One region of the Gynuella sp. genome, then DNA from elsewhere that is predicted to be linked to it. Evidence: predicted binding sites of a transcription regulator. Region 1 holds the regulator's gene; the other holds the start of a gene.
What was found. The regulator sigma-54, encoded in region 1, starts transcription at its own class of promoters, with help from an activator protein. The targets are predictions, from matches to a motif close to TGGCACNNNNNTTGCTNT.

Region 1 (4,049 bases):
TTTTTGAGAAATTCAATAATCTCCTGATCAATCCCAGTGTATTGCCTGAGTGATGGGTCCCAATAGGGGTTGGGAAGACAACGGACATCGAATACAAAGTCAGCGTCGGTCGGAACGCCATGTTTATAGCCGAAAGAGGTAAACATCAATCCAAGATGCTGTTGTTGCCTGCCCGCCACTCTTTGTTTTATCAGTGAGCGAAGCTCTTGCAGGGACATTGTTGTCGAGTCAATGGCCAGGTCAGCGAGGTTGGCAATTGGATCAAGAATTTGTTTTTCCCTGTCAATCGCTTCTGCCAGAGATAAGGTTTCGCCGCTCAAAGGGTGTTTGCGACGAGTGGCGGAATAACGCTGTAGTAGTGTGTCATCATTCGCATCCAGAAAGACAATTTCACACTGAATATCTTTGGAGTTCAGTTGTTCGACAATTCTTGGAAAGGATTTAATTGACGATGGCGCATTGCGTGCGTCAATACAAACCGCGACTCGGGATTCCTGATGTTCAGAATACAGCAGTCGAGTCAGTTCAGGCAGCAGGGCGACAGGCATGTTATCGATACAATTATAGCCATTGTCTTCGAGGCACTGCAGCACGGTGGTTTTACCAGAGCCAGATCTGCCGCTGATTATGATTAGTTTCATAGTCATTCCAATGTCAATCGGGGGAGTGCAACATCCATCTTCTCAAGATAGCATCAATTAACAACAGAACTCCCGCGCAAACTCTCCGGACGCGACTTCCGCATGAGAGAAGTTATTTCCCTGGAATTTTGGTTCTGTTACGAATTGATGAATAACTGGTAGATATCTTCCTTGCTCATTGTTGCCAGTTTATTGCGTATGGTTTCATTACTGAATTTTTCTGATAACAGAGACAAGACCTCAAGGTGAGCTGTTTTTTCTTCCTCTGGAACCAATAACACAAACAGAAGATTCACCGGACGTTTATCAACAGCGTCAAAATCAATTGGATCTTTCAACCTGAAAAAAGCACCAATGATTTTGTCGTAATCACTGATTCGACAGTGCGGGATGGCAACACCATTACCAAAACCTGTACTGCCGAGCCGCTCTCTTGCGATCAGGTTGTCGAAAATATAGTCAGATGTCAGTTCCGGCACAAGCTGGCTGATCATCTCGGCGATATCCTGTAATGCTTTCTTTTTACTGGTAGCGGCCACATCTGTAAAGATGTAGCCGGGTTGTAGGATTTGTTTAAGCATGAGTATTAAAGAAACCTGCTTTTAAATTAGTGGCCATGTTGCCGGTTAACATGTTTTTCCTTATGTTTCAGCAATTGTCGGTCAAGTTTGTCGTGCATCAGATCAATAGCAGCGTAGAGGTCATCATGGGTGGCATCTGCATGGATTTGTGTGCCTGGTATATTAATTTGCGCCTCCGCTTTTTGTCGGGACTTTTCGACAGACAAGGTAACTTGAACATTACTGATCTGATCGTGATGTTTTTCCAGTTTTTCTATACGGTTTTTGACGTAATCTTTGAGAGGATCGGTGATTTCCAGGTGATGGCCACTGATATTGATTTGCATAGGCTTCTCCTCAGTTTATTTGGATGTTTGGCATCCACTTATCTTTATGGGGCCGGAACTGCGTTCCGGCTTATTGTTAAGAATAGCTTGTGTTGTAGATAAATGCTTGATCTGGGTAGTGAATTTCCCTAGACCTTACCACTCATTACATTTTTTTTTACAGTCTGATTGACATGTATTCTTGTTTAGCTAAACCAGTTGTTTACGTTCATTTGAGGGGGGAATATTTAACGCCTCCCGATATTTTGCGATTGTTCTACGTGCTACCTGAATTCCCTGATCTCCCAGCATCGTAGCGATTTTACTGTCACTCAACGGCTTTTTAGGGTTCTCTGATGCAACCAGCTTTTTGATGATTGCACGGATTGCGGTAGAGGAGCACTCTCCCCCTGAGCTGGTACTGACGTGGCTGGAAAAGAAGAACTTCAGCTCAAAGATGCCTCTCGGAGTATGCATATATTTCTGAGTAGTCACCCTGGAAATGGTGGACTCATGCATATCCACAGCTTCGGCAATATCATGCAGTACCAATGGCTTCATGGCTTCTTCACCATATTCAAAAAAACCAAGTTGGTGTTCGACGATTTTGGTGGCCACCTTCAGAAGGGTTTCGTTACGGCTTTGCAGGCTCTTGATGAACCACCTTGCTTCCTGAAGGTTGTCACGAAGGTAAGTGTTGTCATCGCTGCTATCTGCGCGCTTAACCATGGAGGCATAGCTGGCATTGACTCTTAAGCGGGGTGCAATTTCCGGGTTTAGTTCTACCTTCCAGCGCTGGTTTTCTATGTCTTTGCTCACAATGACGTCAGGAATGACATACTCTGGTTGTAGCGGGGCAATTTGTTCCCCCGGACGTGGGTTCAGCTGCTGAATCAAGCCAATCACATCTTTAAGTTGATCTTCCTTGATTTTCATACGACGCATGATCGTAGCGTAGTCCTTACTACCGAGCAGGTTGAGATACTGGTCAACCAGTTGAATGGTTTCTTTGAGTGCCGGGGTCGTTTCCGGTAGCTGTTTTAGTTGTGCCAGCAGACAGTCGCGCAGGTCACGGCTGCATACTCCTACCGGATCAAACATTTGCAGTCTGTGTAATACTGCATCCACTTCTTCCACATCCAGAGGATCTTCCTCTGTGCCGATATCCTGTTGCAGTGAGTCGACCAGCTCTTGCCAATCCGTATTTAAATAGCCATCAGCGTTGATACAGTCAAGAATGGCAAATGCGATGGCGCGATCCCGGTCAGACATTGGTGTCAGATTCAGCTGCCAGCGCAAATGTTCTTCCAGGCTGTCAGTGGTTGAATTCTGATTTTCGTAAAAATTGTCATCATCGGATGCAGGAGCTGACAGACCCGTTGGGGCATGTTGATAGACATCATCCCAGGAGCTGTCCACAGCAAGGTCGTCAGGGATATTTTCACCCCATTCCTGGTCTATTTCCCGGACTTCGGTTTCATTATTACCGTTGTTTTCTTTGGGGGCTTCGCTGAAATCGGTTGCGCCGTTTTCTTTGGCTGTATCGTGTTTTAACACACCGTTTTCATGATTATCCTGATGTCCTTCGCTATCCTCTTCAACTTCGAGCATGGGATTGGAATCCAATGCCTGCTGAATCTCCTGTTGCAGATCCAATGTGGACAGTTGTAACAGCTTAATGGCCTGTTGCAACTGGGGGGTCATGGTCAGATGTTGACCCATTTTGAGTTGTAGAGAAGTCTTCATATACTCATTGGTTCTCAAATTTGCATATCTTACAGGCGGAAATTATCGCCCAGATAGGTTTCACGTACTTTCTGATTGGCTAGTATCTGTTCTGCGTTGCCTTCGGCAATAATATGTCCATTACCTACTATGTAGGCACGTTCACAGATATCCAATGTCTCGCGTACGTTATGGTCTGTAATCAATACGCCGATACCGCGATTTTTCAAGTGTGTCACTATTTCCTTGATGTCACTGACAGAAATTGGATCAACCCCGGCAAATGGTTCATCCAGTAATATGAATTTGGGTTCCATAGCCAGAGCTCTGGCGATTTCCACTCGGCGACGCTCTCCCCCAGATAAAGCCATTCCGAGACTTTTGCGAACATGTTGAATATTGAATTCGTTCAACAGTTTTTCGAGTTCCTGCCTGCGTTGTTGACCGGATAGCTCCTTTCGGATCTCCAGAATGGCCATCAGGTTATGTTCCACGCTAAGCTTTCTGAATACACTGGCTTCCTGAGGCAGATAACCGATACCTTTTTTGGCTCTGCCGTGCATTGGCAGGCCGGTAATATTTTGTTGATCGACATATACCTGCCCCCGATCTGCAGGTACCAGGCCGACAATCATATAAAAACAGGTTGTTTTACCAGCTCCATTGGGGCCAAGCAGGCCGACAACTTCGCCTATCCCCACATCCAGGGACACGTCTTTCACGATTTCCCGTGGACCGTAGGATTTGGCGAGATTTTTAGCTGATAGAATGGTCATTGATCCCCCAGAGCATCTGGC
Region 2 (4,049 bases), on a different contig from region 1:
GTCAAGAAAATTCTGATCTGCCATTTAAACAATCTTTTTTTGGTTTGTTAGCAGGATTTGTCCACCGCCCTGAAAACATTCATTCAGCGCATCAAGCAAACCCAATCCTTCTGGTGGGTGAAATTGGGCGCCATTCTCGCTGATCTCGACCTCTTAGACAATCAGTCCTTTCTATAAACGCACTCACTACAGGACCGCTAAATATCCAATAACCCAAAACAGCAACAAATCAGGATGGTACCGAAATCGCATAAATTATGTACATTGTGTCGAAACGGGCTTATCAATCGACTTACAGAACTAAAGCGGGAAGACCGCTTCGTATCATTGAGTAGTATTTTTTAACACCAGGCTTAAAGATGACCGTTAAACTGCAAACACCTGAGGATTTTCTGCTAGCGGCAAAGCATGCCGAAATCAGAAGCTTCCGACAACTGGCTATAAACTGCGAGCTGACTCTTGGAGTCAGTCTGCTGATACATGCTCTGCAAAGAGAGCGAGGCCTCTCCAACGGCTATCTCAAATCGGTCGGGCAACGATTCAGTCAGCAGCGAATGACTCAAATTGAACTATGCCAGCAAGCAGAACAACAATTTCGCGACTCGCTGAAACTGATCACAGAACCCAACCCGTTTCATGACAGCAGCCGCCTATTAAGTAGCATCGCCTTTGTCATACAGTCGCTCAATGAACTGCCCATATTACGCGAAAAGATAACCTTATTACGATCCAATGCTATTGAGTCCACTCAGGCGATAAGCAGTCTGGTTGCCGGATTACTGGCTGTGGTATTTGAAACGGCAGATATTTCAACTGACCCGGACATTACCCGGGCACTGGCAGCCATGTTTAATTTTATGCAGGGTAAAGAATATGCCGGACAGGAGCGCGCCTGGGGGGCTATAGGTTTTACCGCCGGACAGTTTGAACAGGAGCAGCTCGACCGACTGAAAAACATCCTGCATGCCCAACAACGCTGTTTCGATATATTCGAACAGCTTGCCTCCCCCTCAATCAGCCAAGAGTGGTCACGTCTTGTTTCAAACGACCTTGCGACGGAGATCCAGAAACTGCGTACGGTATTACAACGCCTCTCAGCACAACAAACGGTTTCAACCGAGCTAAGTGAGATCTGGTATGACCTTACAACAGAGCGCATAGACAAGATGCATGTTTTGGAACAACAACTGTCCACCGATCTTATGCAATTGAGCCAATCAAAGTTAAAAGATGCAGAACAAGAACTTAAACACTATCAAAACCGCATTGAAACCAGCGCCGGCATTCAACCACCTACAACAACATTACTGAACCTCCCCTTGGAACCTACAATCCCCCAAGCAGCAGACACTACTATTTACCACCTGCTTCAGGATCAGACCGTCCGTTTGCAACAACTCAGCAACGAACTGGCAGAAGCACGCCAGGCACTGACTGAGCGCAAACTACTGGAAAGAGCTAAAGGCCTGCTGATGCAGTATCGACAATTGACAGAGGAACAGGCTTATAGACAACTACGTGAGAGTGCCATGGAATCCAATCAGACACTTACAGTCGTGGCACAGAAAGTTATCAAAGCAATAAATCACATAAAGTCCTCTCAATGACCTTTGACAGAGCATTGCTCCTGATGCTTGAACCGGAAAAGTGCAAAACCAAGCCGACAAAAATCTTTCATTACACCGACCACTCTTGTAATCCTGCGACATACAAGGATTTTTAAGAGCTGGCACTATCTTTGATTATGCTTACCACGGAAAGGTTAGTTTTATAGCTGATGAATGACTGAAGACATATTGATGACACGGTCGATACGACTTCTACATTTTTTAGGCTGACAATTTAGGTTTTTGGATAACGGTGTCCATCAGTCCTTCTTACATAAAGAGAAGGGTTGGCGGATGCCGTTTTTTTTTGCTTATTCAAAAGAGGCTCCCGGCATGAATAACTTCGGACGCAAAAAGCTGGTTGTGATCGGTAACGGCATGGTCGGCCACCACTTACTGGAAACCCTGGCGGACCAGCAACAGCTGTCTTCCTTTGACATTACGGTTTTCGCTGAAGAACCACGCTTGGCTTACGACAGAGTGCACCTGAGCAGCTACTTCTCCGGCTCAACTGCGGATGATCTGTCACTGGGGTGCCTCGACCAGTACCAACAATGGGGTATTACCGTACAACTAAATGAACAGGTAACAGGAATTGATACTGAGGCACAAGAAATCATTTCTGCATCTGGAGCCGTTACCCACTACGACAAACTGATCCTGGCTACCGGCTCTTATCCCTTTACACCTCCCATTAGCGGCAAGAACGATACAAACAGCTTGGTATATCGAACCATTGAAGACCTTGAGCGAATAAAATCAGCGGCAACTGATAGTCGCGTTGGCGCAGTTATCGGTGGCGGCCTGTTAGGGCTTGAAGCCGCCAAAGCACTGAGGGATCTTGGTTTGGAAACTCATGTAGTGGAATTTGCCCCCCGGTTGATGGCCATCCAACTGGATGAAGATGGCGGCAATCTATTAAAGGAAAAAATCACGGCACTTGGCGTTCAGGTCCATACCGGTAAAAATACGCAAAGCATTGGTCCGGGAGAGCAGCACAAATATCGCCTGAATTTTGCTGATAACTCGGCACTGGAGACTGACCTGATACTATTTTCCGCAGGTATTCGGCCCAGAGATGAACTGGCCAGATCATGTGGTCTCGCCGTTGGTGAACGAGGCGGCATTGTTATAGACAGCAATTGTCTGACATCCGACCCCAACATTTATGCCATTGGCGAGTGTGCCTTGTGGAATGGTCGCATTTTTGGCCTGGTAGCTCCCGGATACAAAATGGCGAAAGTGACCGTTGCCCACCTTACCAATCAAAATGATCAGTTCATTGGTGCAGATATGAGTACCAAGTTAAAACTGCTGGGGGTAGACGTCGGTTCGATTGGCGATGCTCATGGTCACAGCGATGGCTGTATCAACTATCGCTATCTGGATGAGGCCGCGCAAAGTTACCGACGTATCGTGGTCAGCGCCGACAAGAAGCGCCTTCTGGGTGCAGTTCTGGTAGGAGACAACAGTCGTTATGACACACTATTACAATATGCGCTGAATGGGATAGAGCTACCTGCCCAGCCAGAATCTCTGATCCTCCCACTGGCGGAAGGTTCAGCGCCGACTCTTGGTCCCGGCTCACTTCCTGACAGCGCAACCCTTTGTTCCTGCTTGAATGTCACTAAAGGTGATATCCAGGCAGCGATCGATGCCGGCGCCATGAGCCTGACCGATGTTAAAAACACCACCAAAGCATCCAGTGGTTGTGGCGGCTGTGCTGCGTTATTAAAAAGCGTCGTAGATCATGAGCTCGCACAACGTGGAGTCGAAATAAATAAAGATCTCTGTGAGCATTTCAGCTACACACGTCAGGACCTTTACAACCTGGTCCGGGTGGAAAACATTCATTCTTTTGACGAGTTAATTCACAAACATGGAAACGGACTGGGATGCGATATCTGCAAACCCACCGTCGCGTCGATTCTGGCCTCCTGCTGGAACGAACACATCCAGATCCCGAGACACGTACATCTACAGGACACTAACGACACGTTCATGGCTAACATGCAAAAAAATGGTACATATTCCGTTGTACCTAGAATTGCAGGAGGAGAGATCACTCCGGCCAAGCTGAAAGTGCTGGCAGAAGTGGCAGATAAATATCAACTTTATACCAAGATTACCGGTGGTCAGCGCATCGACTTATTCGGTGCACAATTGCATCAATTACCACTGATCTGGGAGGAATTGATTGCAGCCGGTTTTGAGACCGGCCATGCCTATGGTAAAGCCGTACGCACGGTTAAATCCTGTGTTGGCAGCACTTGGTGTCGTTACGGCCAGCAGGACAGCGTTGGTAAAGCAATTGACATTGAACACCGCTATAAAGGCCTGCGAGCACCTCACAAACTAAAATTTGCCGTCTCCGGTTGTACCCGCGAATGCGCTGAAGCTCAAAGCAAGGACATTGGTATCATCGCTACTGAAAATGGCTGG

Region 2: a site for sigma-54 is predicted at 1,728-1,745, ahead of nirB (nitrite reductase large subunit NirB). Genes of this name have one in related genera too.

The regions. Positions count from the first base shown of each region.
Region 1 is NZ_JBNKSF010000035.1:22,374-26,422, reverse strand. Features, by position in the region: gene rapZ (RNase adapter RapZ) at 1-641, opposite strand, end outside; gene ptsN (PTS IIA-like nitrogen regulatory protein PtsN) at 779-1,222, opposite strand; gene hpf (ribosome hibernation-promoting factor, HPF/YfiA family) at 1,249-1,548, opposite strand; gene ACQY6I_RS13275 (RNA polymerase factor sigma-54) at 1,738-3,273, opposite strand; gene lptB (LPS export ABC transporter ATP-binding protein) at 3,303-4,028, opposite strand; gene lptA (lipopolysaccharide transport periplasmic protein LptA) at 4,025-4,049, opposite strand, start outside.
Region 2 is NZ_JBNKSF010000034.1:7,072-11,120, forward strand. Features, by position in the region: gene prfC (peptide chain release factor 3) at 1-24, opposite strand, end outside; gene ACQY6I_RS12255 (nitrate- and nitrite sensing domain-containing protein) at 360-1,607, shown strand; gene nirB (nitrite reductase large subunit NirB) at 1,941-4,049, shown strand, end outside.